3 regions of the Bradyrhizobium sp. HKCCYLRH1034 genome follow, and region 3 is predicted to be linked to each of the others. Evidence: predicted binding sites of a transcription regulator. Region 3 holds the regulator's gene; each other region holds the start of a gene.
What was found. The regulator LexA, encoded in region 3, represses DNA repair genes until DNA is damaged. The targets are predictions, from matches to a motif close to TGTTCNNNNTGTGTTCNG.
Positions count from the first base shown of each region.

Region 1: ACQR0W_RS07690 (helicase-related protein) is a predicted target of LexA. The motif match lies at 2,353-2,370, and genes of this name have one in related genera.
Region 2: ACQR0W_RS15630 (DNA recombination protein RmuC) is a predicted target of LexA. The motif match lies at 2,506-2,523, and genes of this name have one in related genera.

Region 1 covers NZ_JBNPUW010000003.1:126,631-131,483, forward strand. Annotated here, with positions in the region: gene ACQR0W_RS07690 (helicase-related protein) at 1-2,211, opposite strand, end outside; gene ACQR0W_RS07695 (DUF3108 domain-containing protein) at 2,766-3,542, opposite strand; gene rpmB (50S ribosomal protein L28) at 4,158-4,466, shown strand; gene ACQR0W_RS07705 (T6SS phospholipase effector Tle1-like catalytic domain-containing protein) at 4,810-4,853, shown strand, end outside.
Region 2 covers NZ_JBNPUW010000006.1:30,809-35,661, forward strand. Annotated here, with positions in the region: gene ACQR0W_RS15625 (AmpG family muropeptide MFS transporter) at 1-1,122, opposite strand, end outside; gene ACQR0W_RS15630 (DNA recombination protein RmuC) at 1,240-2,475, opposite strand; gene def (peptide deformylase) at 2,645-3,172, shown strand; gene fmt (methionyl-tRNA formyltransferase) at 3,314-4,249, shown strand; gene truA (tRNA pseudouridine(38-40) synthase TruA) at 4,370-4,853, shown strand, end outside.
Region 3 covers NZ_JBNPUW010000007.1:337,276-342,128, reverse strand. Annotated here, with positions in the region: gene ACQR0W_RS19290 (ComEC/Rec2 family competence protein) at 1-508, shown strand, start outside; gene ACQR0W_RS19285 (hypothetical protein) at 902-1,342, opposite strand; gene lexA (transcriptional repressor LexA) at 1,617-2,315, opposite strand; gene ACQR0W_RS19275 (molybdopterin molybdotransferase MoeA) at 2,521-3,732, opposite strand; gene ACQR0W_RS19270 (alpha/beta fold hydrolase) at 3,864-4,565, opposite strand; gene ACQR0W_RS19265 (alpha/beta hydrolase) at 4,564-4,827, shown strand.

The DNA of each region.
Region 1 (4,853 bases), on a different contig from region 3:
GTCGACCGGGAACGAGGTCCGGCCCGAGCTCGCCAGATGCTGCGCGCCGGTCAGCGCGGACATGTCGACATTGCCCTGCTTCTCGGCCCACAGCAGCGCAGCGAGCGCGCGCGCGGCGGGCTTGAGCAGCGCCGGGACGTAGATGTGGTAGGCACCGAAGCGCACGCCGTACTTGCGCAAGGTGGCGCGCGACGGCTGGTCCAGATCCTTCATCTCGGCGGCGATCTTGGCGCGCTCGATGACGCCGAGCGCCTCCACCAGCTGGAACGCGATGCCGCGGCCGATGCCGGTGATGTCCTCGGCCTTGGACAACTCGAACAGCGGGCCGAGCAGCTTCTCGATATGCGTCTTCAGCCACAGATCGAGTCGCGCCTGGACCTTGTCGCGCGCAGCACCGGTCAGCCGCTCGTCGGCGATGATGCGCAGGCGCGGATGCAGCGCGTCGTCGGCCGCGACCAGCTTGGCGACCGCGTCGCCGGTCCAGCGCACCGTGCCGTCGGCGGTGAGCACGATGTGCTCGTCAGGCGCGCTGGACAGCTTCTCGGCGCGCGCCTCGATCTCGCCGGCCAGCGCCTTCTGGGCAGCAGCCTGCAAGGCCTTGGCCTCCGAGCCGGCTTCGGCGGCGTCGGGCGCGAAGGTGAATCCATCCAGGCGGCCGATCGCGTGCCCTTCAACGATCACTTCGCCAGTCTTGCCGATTTCCGTATTCAAAACACTGTTCTCCCGCAGGCGCCGCATCAATACACTGGTACGACGATCAACGAAACGCTCCGTGAGCCGTTCATGAAGGGCGTCTGACAATTTATTTTCGAGTTCGCGGGTAATCCCCTGCCAATAATCAGGGTCGCGCAGCCAGTCGGGCCGGTTGGCCACGAAGGTCCAGGTACGGATCTGTGCAATCCGCCCCGACAGCGTATCGATGTCGCCATCGACGCGGTCGGCCTGATCGACCTGGGCCGCGTACCAGGCGTCCGGAATACGCCCCTTCTGCATCAGGAAGCCGAACACGGTGGTCACCAGCTCCGCATGGGCGGCCGGCGACAGCCTGCGATAGTCGGGAATCTGGCAGGTTTCCCACAGACGCTCGACCGCGGCCGCGCCGTGAGCGATGTCGCGCACCTCGGCATCGCGCGCGGCGTGATCGAGCACGCGCAGGTCCTCCGCAATCGGCGCGCGCGTCAGCGCCTCATGCGCCGGCGCGACCGCCAGCGAGACCTGAAGCGCGCTCAAGGACGCGAAATCAAGCCGGGAGTTGCGCCATTGCAGCACCTTCACGGTATCGAAGGCATGGTTCTGGAGCGCATTGACCAGCTCGGGCTCGAATGGCGCACAACGTCCGGTGGTGCCGAACGTGCCATTGCGCGTCGCGCGTCCGGCACGGCCGGCGATCTGGGCAAATTCCGACGGCGTGAGCCGGCGGAACTGATAGCCGTCATATTTGCGGTCGGACGCGAAGGCGACGTGATCGACGTCGAGGTTGAGCCCCATGCCGACCGCATCGGTGGCGACGAGATAGTCGACGTCACCGTTCTGGAACATCGCCACCTGCGCGTTGCGGGTTCGCGGCGACAGCGATCCCAGCACGACAGCGGCGCCGCCATGCTGGCGGCGGATCAGCTCGGCGATGGCGTAGACCTCGTCGGCCGAGAACGCCACGATGGCGGTCCGGCGCGGCTGTCGCGTGATCTTGCGATCACCGGCGAATTCGAGTTGCGACAATCGTGGCCGCGTCACCATCGACGCGCCCGGCAGCAGACGCTCGATGATGGGACGCATCGTCGCAGCACCCAGCAGCAGCGTTTCGTCGCGACCGCGGCGATTGAGGATGCGGTCGGTGAAGACGTGGCCGCGCTCCAGATCGGACGCGATCTGGATCTCGTCGACGGCCAGGAACGACACGTCGAGATCCCTGGGCATCGCTTCGACGGTCGACACCCAGTAGCGCGGATTTTTCGGCTTGATCTTCTCCTCGCCGGTGATCAGCGCGACGGCCTCGCTGCCGACGCGATCGGCGATCTTGTTGTAGACCTCACGCGCGAGCAGCCGCAGCGGCAGTCCGATGATGCCGGAGGAATGCGCGAGCATGCGCTCGATCGCCAGATGCGTCTTGCCGGTGTTGGTGGGGCCGAGCACGGCGGTGACGCCGCTTCCGGGAGCGCGGTCGGACGTGCGCTCGAAAGGCGAGGCAGCCGAAGAGGACGAAAAAGCCATTCGTTAAATGTGGGTCTCGAAGCCGGCGTTGGAAGCGCGCCGTTCACGCGCGACGGATGCGGAATGATCGTGTGTCTGGAGAGGCTGCGATGCTGACCCCTGTCTCACATTGTGACGCATATAGTGACGCAGCTTAAGCTTCGGAACGCCTTGAGAACGAATCGCGAAGGAATCGCTGACTCCGTCGGCTTTCCGGCTTCGTTCACCGCAACATCTCGCGCTCTGCCATCAAGCCAGCACTAGATCAAGTTTTCGCGGGCTCCACAAGCAACGCTTTCGCGATGGAACTGGCGCGCGTTCAGCGCGTCCCGAGTCGAATCAGAATCAGGGAAGAGTCAAACGGATTCACGCGCAGCAGACAGTATCGATAGGGGGTCCCGACAAATCGGAGCTCATGAGCCCGTCAGTCCGGAGATCATGCAGCGCGAACCCCGAATCTCCATCGGATTCAAGCGATAGCGGACGGCATGCCGTCAGGCCTTCACGCCACGGCCGCTGACGGGGCTGTGCCGCAACGACGAGATTCCGATGTGGAGGAGCAGCGAAACGACGCACTACTGGGTCTTGGCGACGTGCGGCGCCGCCTGGGTGATGAACGACGTCGCTTCCAGCATCGCGGTCCCCAGCGGGGTCGGGATCACCATCTTGAACGGCACCAGCACACGGGTGCCGGCGATCGGCACGAAGAAGATCTCCATGTTGCGGGCCTGAGCCAGATATTTGATGACCGGCCGGTCCGGGATGTAGCCCGCGACTGGCGTGAAGTAGATCGCGCAGACCAGGGCCGGGCCACGATAACCCTTGTCTGCCTTGACGTTCTCCATGCGCTTGTAGTCGAGCTTGAGCTCGTAGCGCATGCGTCCGTCGAACACGGGCGCAGCGCCGCGGCACGAGTCCGGCGACAGCAGCTCGCCGTTGCCCGGCACGCGCACCAGAGAGGCCGTCATCGGATCGAGCACGCCACGCTTGTGGGCATCCGTCACCGGAATGCGGTCGGGATCGACCGGAGGCGCCGGCTCGATGGCGAAGTCCTTCACAGTACCGTTCTGCAGATTGATGCGGATCTGCTCGGATTTCTTTCCCGTCGTGGTCGAGGCCTGGTAGCTCTGGCCGACCAGGGCGCCGTTGACGACGCGCCCCTGCACCGAGCCGGTGCCTGATCCTTGCGAGAAGCTCTTGAGCAGGCCGGCGGTGCCGCCCTGAGCCGCGGCACCATACTGATCATCCCCGATCTCGACCGCCCAGGTGCCCTTGCCGACGGGGATGCCAGCCAGGGAAGCCTCGTATTGAGCGTCCAACCGAGCCTGCGCCTGGGCGTTTTGCGCCAGCAACAACAGGCAGAGCGCTGCCCCGGCCGCGGCCAGGCGACAGGAGAGAAATGAGGGAACCGAGATGATGGTCACGTGACGAATGATCCTACCGATCCGCCTGCCTGAGCGCCGGACCGATCCGACGCGCCGTCCTTGCTACTTAAGCCAAAAACGCCTTCAAACAACGCGAACCGTCCGACAATGGCGGTTTGTCCAGCGCTTTGCAGCTGAACAGCACTCAGACCGTCATCCGCAGCTCTGCCGGAACCGAGCCGCGAACCTCCGACCGCGCCAGCATGCCGCCATTCCGGCATTTCGGACTGTTCGCGGGATATCCATCCATCACGTCCGAATGCGCCCTTTATATGGTCTAAACTATCGGCTATACTATTGATTATACGCCTGCTTTTCTGCTGGTTGGCGATTTCGGCCCGACCAGGAGGATGCACGGGTCGCGCCCTTCGGGTTCGCCGGCCCGGCTCCCTCTATTCGCTGCGGCCTTCAAAACCTTGACGAAAAGCCGCATCCCCCCTATACGACCGCATCTCCCAGAGACGAGCTGGACGAGTTTTGGACCCCCGCGGCCCGCCGACATAGGCGGACGAAGGGTGCGGGGATGAGAGAGGATTTATTGCCATGTCGCGGCGCTGTGAACTGACGGCCAAGGGTCCCCAGGTTGGCCACAAGGTCAGCCACTCCAACATCAAGACCAAGCGGCGCTTCCTGCCGAACCTGTGCAACGTGACCTTCATCTCGGATGCACTCGGCCGCAACGTGCGCCTGCGCGTCTCCACCAACGCGCTCAAGAGCGTCGACCACAATGGCGGCCTCGATGCCTATCTGCTCAAGGCCAACGCCGCGACCCTGTCGCCGCGCGCGCTGGAGCTGAAGCGCGCCATCGAGAAGAAGGCGGCGGACGCTGCCCCGGTCGCCAAGGCGAGCTGAGAGAGCAAGCCGAAATTCAGGATTGATGCAGAAGCCGGACGCGTCACGGGCGCGGCTTCAAGCTGAACGAGATGTCGAAACGGCCGGGTCGAGAGATCCGGCCGTTTTGCTTGCGGATGCCGTGACCAACTGACAACTCTGGACACGGGCAGCAGGCGTGGGGCGGCAGGACTGGTCGGGTGACCATCCGTTCGTACAACGGCGCCCCGCAGTCACTTCGCGATGTCCGCCGCGCCGCGCGCAACAGCGACCCAGACGAAGTGCCATAGGGAACCGACCTCCCCAACACCAGCCGGATGCTCTACACTCGTTGCGGTAGCATTATTGCGGACATTCCTTTGCCATGAAGAATATTGTCATCTGCTGCGACGGCACCGGCAACGAGAT
Region 2 (4,853 bases), on a different contig from region 3:
GCTGGTGAGGTTCTCCGCAGAGATCGCCAGCGCCAGCGCCCACTGATTGACGCCGACGATGGCGAGCCATGAGAACGACAGGTTGGCCAGCGCCTGCACGATGCCGCCGATCCACAGGCTGATGGCGAGCGAATAGCGCCGCGCGACGAAACCGCCGGCAAAGCCGCCGGCGAGCGTGGCGGCGAGGCCGACGCCTTTCACGATCGCGGCGTAGTCGACCTTGCTGAAGCCGAGATCGATCACGAACGGCGCGGTCATCGTGCCGGAGAAGGCGTCGGTGAACTTGAACAACACGACGAAGGCGAGCGCCGTGAGCGCATCACGTCGGCCGAGGAACTCGACGAAGGCCCCGGCAGCCGCATGCATCACGCGGGTGAGCGCGGTGTCCGCACCCATCGCGGCCTCCGCCTGCTGCGACTGGGCCGGCTCGGTCGCCGCGAGGGCCGTGATCGTGCCGATCAGCACCAATCCGGCCATCGCAACATAGCCCCACATCCAGGACGACGGACGCGTCAGCCCCGAGGTCTCGAATGCACTGACCACCACCAGTGCGCCGGCGGTCGAGACCAGCATGCCGATGCGGTAGGCGGCGACATACGCCGCCATGCCCGCGGCCTGCTCACTCTCCGGCAGGCTCTCGACGCGGAAGGCATCGACCACGATGTCCTGGGTCGCCGACATCGCGGCGACCAGCAGCGCGGCCAGCGCCACCATGAACGGCGCGTGCGCCGGGTCGGTCAACGCCAGCAGCAGGATGGCGGCGATCAGCAGCAGTTGCGCGAACACCAGCCAGCCGCGCCGCCGCCCGAAGGCGCGCGTCAGCAGCGGCACGTGCAGCGCGTCGACAAGCGGCGCCCAGAGGAATTTCAGCGTGTAGGGCGTGCCGACGAGCGCGAATAGCCCGATGGTCCCGAGGTCGACGCCGAGCTCGCGCATCCAGATCTGCAAGGTCGAGCCGGACAGGGCCAGCGGCAGCCCCGACGAAAATCCGAGGAACAGCACCACGAGCACGCGCGGCTGCAGATAGACGGCCATGCTCTCGCGCCAGGTGGGGGCTTTTGGCGCAGCCTCGGGCTTTGCGCCGGTCGCGGTGATGTCGGAAGAAGCCTCAGGTACGGTCATGGATGGGTGGTAGCAGATTTGCGCAAGAAACGCTCTCCATCTCAGCTGTCATCGTCCGCGAGCCGGGCGATGACAGTCTTGGCAAAATTCAAGCTGCGACAAGGGCGAGCTACCCAATCACTCCCCCGCCTGCACGCGTCCCGCCAGCGGAAACAAATCCGGCGCGGTGCCCGTAGCTGGCGCGATGCGTGGCGACTCCACCGGCGTGTCCTGTTTGCTGAAGTCGAGCTCCTCGATCCGCGCGGCGCGCTTCTCGATCTTGTCGGCCGAGATGAGGATCTGGCGGATGTCCTCGCCGACATCGCCGAAATGCTTCTGCAGCTTGAGCACGCGCTCGCGCAGGCGGCCGAGATCGTCCCCGAGATGGATCACCTCGTTGCGGATCTGGTCGGCGGCGTCGCGGATGCGTGCGTCCTTCATGATCTGCTGCATGACCTGGATCGCGAGCATCAGCAGCGACGGCGACACCAGCACGACGCGCGCGCGATACGCTTTCTGGATGACGTCGTCGAAGCCATCATGGATCTCGGCATAGACCGATTCCGACGGCACGAACATCAGCGCGGTGTCCTGCGTCTCGCCGACCACCAGATATTTCTCCGCGATGTCGTTGACGTGACGCAGCACGTCGGTACGCAGGCGCTGTGCGGCGGTGCGCTTCTCCTCGTCCGTCTCCGCATCATGCAGCGCGGTCACGGCTTCCAACGGAAACTTGGCGTCGATGCACAGCGGTCGCGCGTCGGGCAGGAACACGACGCAGTCCGGCCGCTTGCCGCTGGCGAGCGTGTACTGGAACGCGTAGCTGCCCTTCGGCAGTCCGTCCTGCACGATCGCCTCCATCCGCGCCTGGCCGAACGCGCCGCGCGACTGCTTGTTGGCGAGGACGTCGCGCAGGGTCGTGACCTGGGTCGTCAGCTCGCTGAGATCACGGTGGGCATTGTCGATGATGCCGAGCCGCTCGTGCAGCACGCGCAGACTATCCATGGTGTGGCGCGTACTCTGCTCCATCGACTGTCCGACGCGATGAGTCACCGCATCGAGCCGCTCGTTGACGCTGCGGGCAAGATCAACCTGCCGGCCGGCGAGCAGCTGCGCCATCGCGTCGACCCGGCCGGAGGCCTCGCTCTGGACGCGGATCATCTCGCTGAACCGATGTTCGATCTCATCGCTGCGCATCGCCTGCTGGGCCGCGAGCTCGGCGCCGCGCCGGCCGGAACGCACCACGGCCGCCACGATCATCACGAGCAGCAGCACCACCAGCACGCCAAATCCGATCAGCGCATCGCTGGCGCGGACCGGAAGGTCGCCGATCATGATGACGACAGGATTGAGGGACTGGCTGGCGGCGGTCATCACGCCCGTCTATCCGATTCGCACAAGCTCGCGAACGAAGAGAGAACATTTATGGTTAAGGCCAGGTTAAGAATCATGGTTAACGAGGCGTTGAAATTCATGGTTAGCGAAGTCTTAACCGCGCACCCTCACATTGACCGCGCCGGTTCCGCGGCTTAAATCGCGCGCCATGTCCCTAAGAGAAATCATCATCCTGCCGGACCGGCAGTTGCGGCTGGTGTCCAAGCCGGTCGAGAAGGTCACGCCGGAGATCCGGCAGCTGGTCGACGACATGTTTCAGACCATGTACGACGCGCCGGGCATCGGGCTCGCAGCGATTCAGGTCGCGCAGCCGCTGCGCGTCATCACCATGGATCTGGCCAAGCCCGACGCCAACGGGGAAGGCAAGCGCGAGCCGCGCGTCTTCATCAATCCGGAGATCGTTGCCAAGTCGGACGAGCTGTCGGTCTACGAGGAAGGCTGCCTGTCGATCCCCGAATATTACGAGGAGGTCGAGCGGCCGGCGCGCGTGCGCGTGCGCTTCACCGATCTCGACGGGCTGGTTCGCGAGGAGGATGCCGAGGGGCTCTACGCCACCTGCATCCAGCACGAGATCGACCATCTCAACGGCGTGCTGTTCATCGACTATCTGTCGAAGCTCAAGCGCGACCGCGTGATGAAGAAGTTCGCCAAGGCCGCCAAGCGCGCCAGCGAGTAACGATCAACTCTCTCCTCCGTCATGCCCGGGCTTGACCCGGGCATCCACGTCGCGCCGCGCGTTACAGGCAGCTCGACGTGGATGGCCGGGACAAGCCCGGCCATGACGCGGAGGATTCGGCAATGCAGGATCTTCCACCAGATGCCGCTTCGCCTGATCTTCATGGGCACGCCGGATTTCGCCGTGCCGACCCTGCTCGAACTCGCCGGCCACGGCCACGAGATCGCGGCGGTCTATACGCGCGCGCCCAAACCCGGCGGCCGCCGCGGCCTGGCGCTGGTGCCGACGCCGATCGAGACCGAGGCGCGCCGGCTCGGCATTCCCGTGCTCACGCCGAAGACGCTGAAGACCGAGGACGCGCTGGCTGCGTTCCGCGCCCATGAGGCCGATGCCGCCGTTGTCGTCGCCTATGGCATGATCCTGCCGCAGGCGATTCTCGATGCACCGAAACTCGGCTGCTACAACCTCCACGCCTCGTTGCTGCCACGCTGGCGCGGCGCCGCGCCGATCAACCGTGCCATCATGGCAGGGGACGCCGAAAGCGGCGTGATGGTCATGAAGATGGATGTCGGTCTCGACACCGGCGACGTCGCGATGGCCGAGCGTCTACCCATCACTGACGCGATGACGGCGTCCGATCTGCACGATCGCCTCTCGCGGATCGGTGCCGACCTGATGGTGCGCGCGATGGCGGCGCTGGAGCGCGGCGGGCTGACGTTGACGAAGCAGGCCGAGGAGGGCGTCACCTACGCTGCCAAGATCGAGAAGGCGGAGGCGCGGATCGATTGGACGAAGCCGGCGCATACGGTGCTGCGGCACATCCACGGCCTGTCGCCGTTCCCCGGCGCCTGGAGCGAGGTCACGCTCGATGGCGAGGCGGTGCGTTTGAAGTTCCTGCGCTGCGCGCTCGCCAGCGGCGCGGGCGCGCCCGGCACTGTTCTGGATGACCAGCTCACCATCGCCTGCGCCGACGGCGCGATCCGCATCACCGAGCTGCAGCGCGCCGGCAAGGGCCCGATGAAGGCCGCGGATTTCCTGCGCGGTACCCAATTGAATCGCGGTGCTCGTTTTTCGTAACGCTGTCATACGCCGCGAAAGCGGGGTATCCAGTACGCCGAGACGTGCATTGTTGCGCCGAGACGTCGGCGAATACTGGATCGCCCGCCTGCGTGGGCGATGACGGCAGCAATAGACCGAATGCCCCGCTACAAGCTCACCATCGAATATGACGGCGCGCCGTTCTGCGGCTGGCAGCTGCAGGAGACCTTGCCGTCGGTGCAGGGCGCGCTCGAAGCCGCGGTGCAGGCGACCTGCGGCGTGCCCACGCGTGTGCACGGCTCGGGCCGCACCGACGCCGGCGTCCACGCCACCGGCCAGGTCGCGCATTGCGACATCGCCAAGGAGTTCCGCCCGGACAAGCTGCGCGACGCGCTCAACGCGCATCTGCGGCCGAACCCGGTCGCGGTGCTCGCCGCCGAGATCGTGCCCGACACCTTCGAAGCGCGGTTCTCCGCGCGCAGGCGGCACTACCGTTACCGGATCGTCAATCGCCGCTCCAACCTCGCGCTGGAGGTCGGCCGCGTCTGGCGGGTGCCGCAGCGGCTCGATTCCGATGCGATGCATGCAGCCGCGCAGCGGCTGATCGGCAAGCACGACTTCACGACGTTCCGCGATACCGAAT
Region 3 (4,853 bases):
GCGCGCGGTGGCGGTGCGCGGCCGTGACGGGCGTCTGCATGCGATGCGCATCGGCAAGGACGTGTTCGCCACCAAGGAGTGGCTCGCGGCCGACGCCGATGCCCGGCTGCCGGCGGATTCATCGCTCACCGATGGCGTCTCCTGCGACGAGGCGGGCTGCGTGGTCGCAATGGCCGACGGCCGATTCGCCGCCCTGACCCTGCGCGCCGAGGCGCTCGCCGATGATTGCGCCCGCGTCGCGCTCATCGTCACCGCGCGCGCCGCGCCGTCATCCTGCGCGGCGGCCGTCATCGATCGCGGGCGGCTGCGGCAGCAGGGCGCCTTGATGCTGGTGCAGCGGGGCAGGAGCTTCGCCGTCACGCCGGCGCGCGCCGGCGGCACCGACCGCCCATGGTGGCCGGCGCCCGCCGAGGCCGGCGAGTTCGACACGACGCTGACGCCGCGCGCGCCGGCCGTGCGGCCTCAGGACGCGACGCCGCCGGAGACGGAGCAGGGCGAGGAAGACTGAGTGCCGGGCAGCTCGAACGTGCCGAGATGATACTCGGTGTCGCCAGGTCCATGTTGCCAAGTCCATCGAACAGCGAGGGGCTTTCGGCCAGCGTGAACGCAGCGCGCGGATAGCGTTGCCAGATGGCGATGTCGTCAGCCGTGACTGTCAGCCATCCGAACACAAGCATATTGCAGCCGGGCTCGGTGATCCCGGCGGCCTTGTTCCAATCGATCTTGTTGACCACGGCGGCAGGCTCCCCCGGCACATCATGCCGGCCGAGGGATGTCGTTCCTATTCGATGCGATGCCGGGGCGTGAGGTTCGCCTGAGAGGACTTTGCGCTTGCAGAACCCAAATCTCCCACGGTCGAAAGCTCGCTCACGACCGAGAGAAATGCCGATGCGGAGACCCCTCAGGTGATGCTGATGCGGCGAATCGGTGTGGCCTGCGAAGGCGGCACGTCCTCGGCGATGTCCGGGCGTCGCTCCGCCGGCTGCTTGCTGACCGGCAATTGCAGCACGGTGACGCGCTGGCCCTCGCAGAGCTGGGTCACCAGCACGTGGCGGCCATCGGCGAATTCGATCGCGTCGTGATGGCGATCGGGAATGTGAGTCTCGATGCTGTTGAACTTTGCGACGCGCTCGCGGATCGTCCGGGTCCAGAGCCAGCGGCTGTCGTAGCGGACGTCCTCGGCGAAGGCCAACTCGGTGCCGGGCAGCATGCAAACTGCGACGGTCGGCTCGCTCTCCAGCGCGAAGCCGCGGGTGGCGGTGCCACGGAAGGTCATCGAGATCAACGTCTCGCCGACCTTGGCGGGACGGGACGCAACCGCATGGAGGCTGTAGTCACACATCGGATCGCTCCTCGTTGAGAGATAGCCGACCCACGCTCCCCCCGGACAGGCGCAGGCCTCTATCAGAGTGGACATCGATGGTGATGTTAGCGCGCGCTTCGCGGCAATTCTGCGCTGATCTGCATCGCGTGTGCCCGCGGCCGATCACAAGCGTTTGAGCATGCCGCGCTGCACATCATGAGGTGCATTCGCGCGTGACGTATTTTGCTGGGCAGCCTCCGATCGGCGGCGAAAGCGCGTGCGCCCGCCGCCCATCGACCGATCCCATTCGCGATCAGTACTTGCGGTACAGCCCGACCAGCTTGCCTTGGATCTTCACCCGGTTCGGCGGCAGGATGCGTACCTCGTAGGCGGTGTTGGCCGGCTCCAGCGCGATCGATGCGCCGCGGCGGCGGAAGCGCTTCAGCGTCGCTTCCTCATCGTCGATCAGCGCCACCACGATGTCGCCGGTGTCGGCGGTCTCGTTGCGCTGTATCAGCGCCATGTCGCCGTCGAGGATGCCGGCATCGACCATGGAGTCGCCGCGTACCTCGAGCGCGTAGTGATCGCCGTTACCGAGCATGTCGGCAGGCACGCTGATGGTGTGGCTGCGGGTCTGCAGCGCCTCGATCGGGGTACCGGCGGCGATGCGGCCCATCACCGGCACTGCGACGGGGCGCTCGCCATCGTCCAGCGCGGGAGTGCTGGTGCGCACCTTGCCGAGATTGCCCTCGATCACCGATGGGGTGAAGCCGCGGCGGTTGTTGGCGGCCTGTGACAGCTCGGGCAGCTTGATCACCTCGATCGCGCGGGCGCGGTTGGGCAGCCGGCGGATGAAGCCGCGCTCCTCGAGCGCCGTGATCAGGCGATGAATGCCGGACTTCGAGCGCAGATCGAGCGCATCCTTCATCTCGTCGAAGGACGGCGGCACGCCGGCTTCCTTGAGCCGCTCGTTGATGAACCGCAGAAGTTCGTACTGTTTGCGCGTCAGCATCTCGACCTGGTCCCCGGTTTGTTGTCGTCCGAGTCCAAGAGCTGCGCCTCGCGCACAAACCGGCTGAGAGCGCCCTGGAGTCGGACCGTCATCGCGTCGCCCGCAACATACTAAAAACAAATCATGAACGGACACTATATGTTCGATGTGTGTTCCGCAATCCTAAAAATATGATGAACAGACCGGGCTTTACCGGGGAAGCGGCTCAATTCGGCAGGCGCAGGATCTCGCACGGGCTGCCGGCAGGCGCCTTCGGCGCAAACGCCGGCCGGATCACCACCGCCTGCGAGAGTGCGAGATTCCCAAGCAGCGACGAATCCTGCTGGCTCACCGGGGTCGCAACCAGCGTGCCGTCGGCGCGCTCTTCGAGCTGCGCCCGCAGATAGTCCTCGCGCGAATCGTTCGGCCCGAGCTCGCGGCCGAGCAGGGCGGCCTCGCGCGGCATCACGGCCTCGTCGCGGCCGAGCAGCCGCCGAATCAGCGGCACCAGGAACAGGAGGGCGCAGACATAGGACGACACCGGATTGCCGGGCAGTCCGATCACCCTGATGTCGCCGAGCCGTCCGTGCATCATCGGCTTGCCCGGCCGCATCGCGATCTTCCAGAACGCCATCTCGACGCCCTCGGCTTCGAGCGCCTGCTTGACCAGGTCGTGATCGCCGACCGAGGCGCCGCCGGTCGTGATCAAGATGTCGGCCTTGGCCTCTCGGGCCCGGCGGATGCCGGCGATCGTCGCCTCCATCGTATCCGCGGCGATGCCGAGATCGATCGGGGTCCCGCCCTCGTTGCGCACCAGCGCCCGCAAGGCGTAGCCGTTGGAATAGACGATCTGGCCCGGGCCGGGCGTCGAGCCCGGCATCACCAGCTCGTCGCCGGTGGCGAGCAGCGCCACCTTCGGCCGGCGCCGCACCGGCAGCGCCGGATGATTCATGCTGGCCGCCAGCGACAGGTCGCGGTCGCTGAGCCGGCGCCCGGACTTCAGCAGCACCATGCCCTGGTGAAAGTCGACGCCCGCCGGCCGGATATGCCGGCCCTTGATCGCGGCCTCGGTGATCACGACGTGGCCATCTTCGGCGATCGTGTCCTCCTGGATCACCACCGCGTCCGCGCCCTCCGGAACAACGCCACCGGTGAAGATCCGCGCCGCCTCGCCGGGTCCAACCACGCGATCGAACGGCCGCCCCGCCGCAACCTCGCCGATGATCTTCAGCCGCGCCTTGGCCTGGGCGGCGTCCGCCGCGCGCACGGCATAGCCGTCCATCGCCGACATCGCCTCGGGCGGCTGCGTCCGCAGCGCCGCGATGTCCCGCGCCAGGATGCGGTGAAACGCTTCGTCCAGCCCGACCTGCTCCTCGGCCAGCGGTTCGGCGCCGGCGAGCACGGCGGACAACGCATCAGACACCGGCATCAGGGCCATGGGATTTCCTTCGGACGGAGACGGCAGATCGAATGAATCGCCTTCTAACCGAACGCGCACGGCGCGGCCAAGGGCCTAGGCCGCTCCCTGCGTTCTGACCGTCTGCTGTGGGCCGTTTCCGGGCCGCTGCCTCACGATCGCGCGAGAAAGTCCGCAATCAACCGCATGACCTCCTGCGGACGTTCCAGGCTCGGCAGGTGCGCCGTTCCGGCCAGCTCATGTCCTGACCCCGTTCGGCATTGTTGCGGCGAGCAGCCTGCTTCGCTGCTGGATGTGAGGAAAGTCCAAGTCCCCCGGATGACGAGCGATGGCGCGACGATCTCCGCGAGGCGTGGGAAGGCTGGTGCCACATCGAGAGTCGCGCCGGTTGGCGGCGCGCGGAGTGCGGCGGCGTTCTTCTTCAGGAACGTCTCGCGCGGCTCGCCGGAGATGCGTCCCTCGCGCTGCAAGGGACCGTCGACCCACAGATGCGCCTTGATAGCGCTGACCCGATCCCAATCCTGTGCGGCCTCGGCAGCGGCCAACGACGCCGTTAGCGCCTTGATCTCCGGTGGATAGACCGGCTCCGGCGCGCCGCTGATCGAAGGTGCGATCAGCACCAGCGATGCCATACGTGACGGATGGCGAAGCGCGAAGTCGAGCGCGATGCGGCCTCCTTGCGAGCAGGCAATCAGCGTCGCCGGCCGCGCCGGCGCGAGCGCGTCGACGACGGCGAGCAGGTCCTCGACCGGAGAATGAGCTTCCTCATAGGCGACCGTCTCACCAAATCCGCGCCGGTCATAGGCGATCGTCATATGCGCTGCCGCGACGCCCTCGATCTGCGCGCGCCACATGGACGAGCATTGGACCGTGGACCAGCCGATCTACGATCCCAGCACGATCGACTGCCCGGTGCTCGTGCTCGCGGCGGAATGGGATGTGGATGTCCGCTTCGGGATGGCGCACGACCTGTTCGTTCGCCTCGTGAGCGCGCCATACAAGCGCCTGGTCGAGATCGGGCAGGGCACGCACATGATCCTGATGGAGCGGAATCGACGGCAGGCGTTCGACGTGGTGATCGGATTTCTCAACGAGCGCGTCGTGCCGGCGCGTTGATCGTCGCGCGGACGACCTGCACCGCG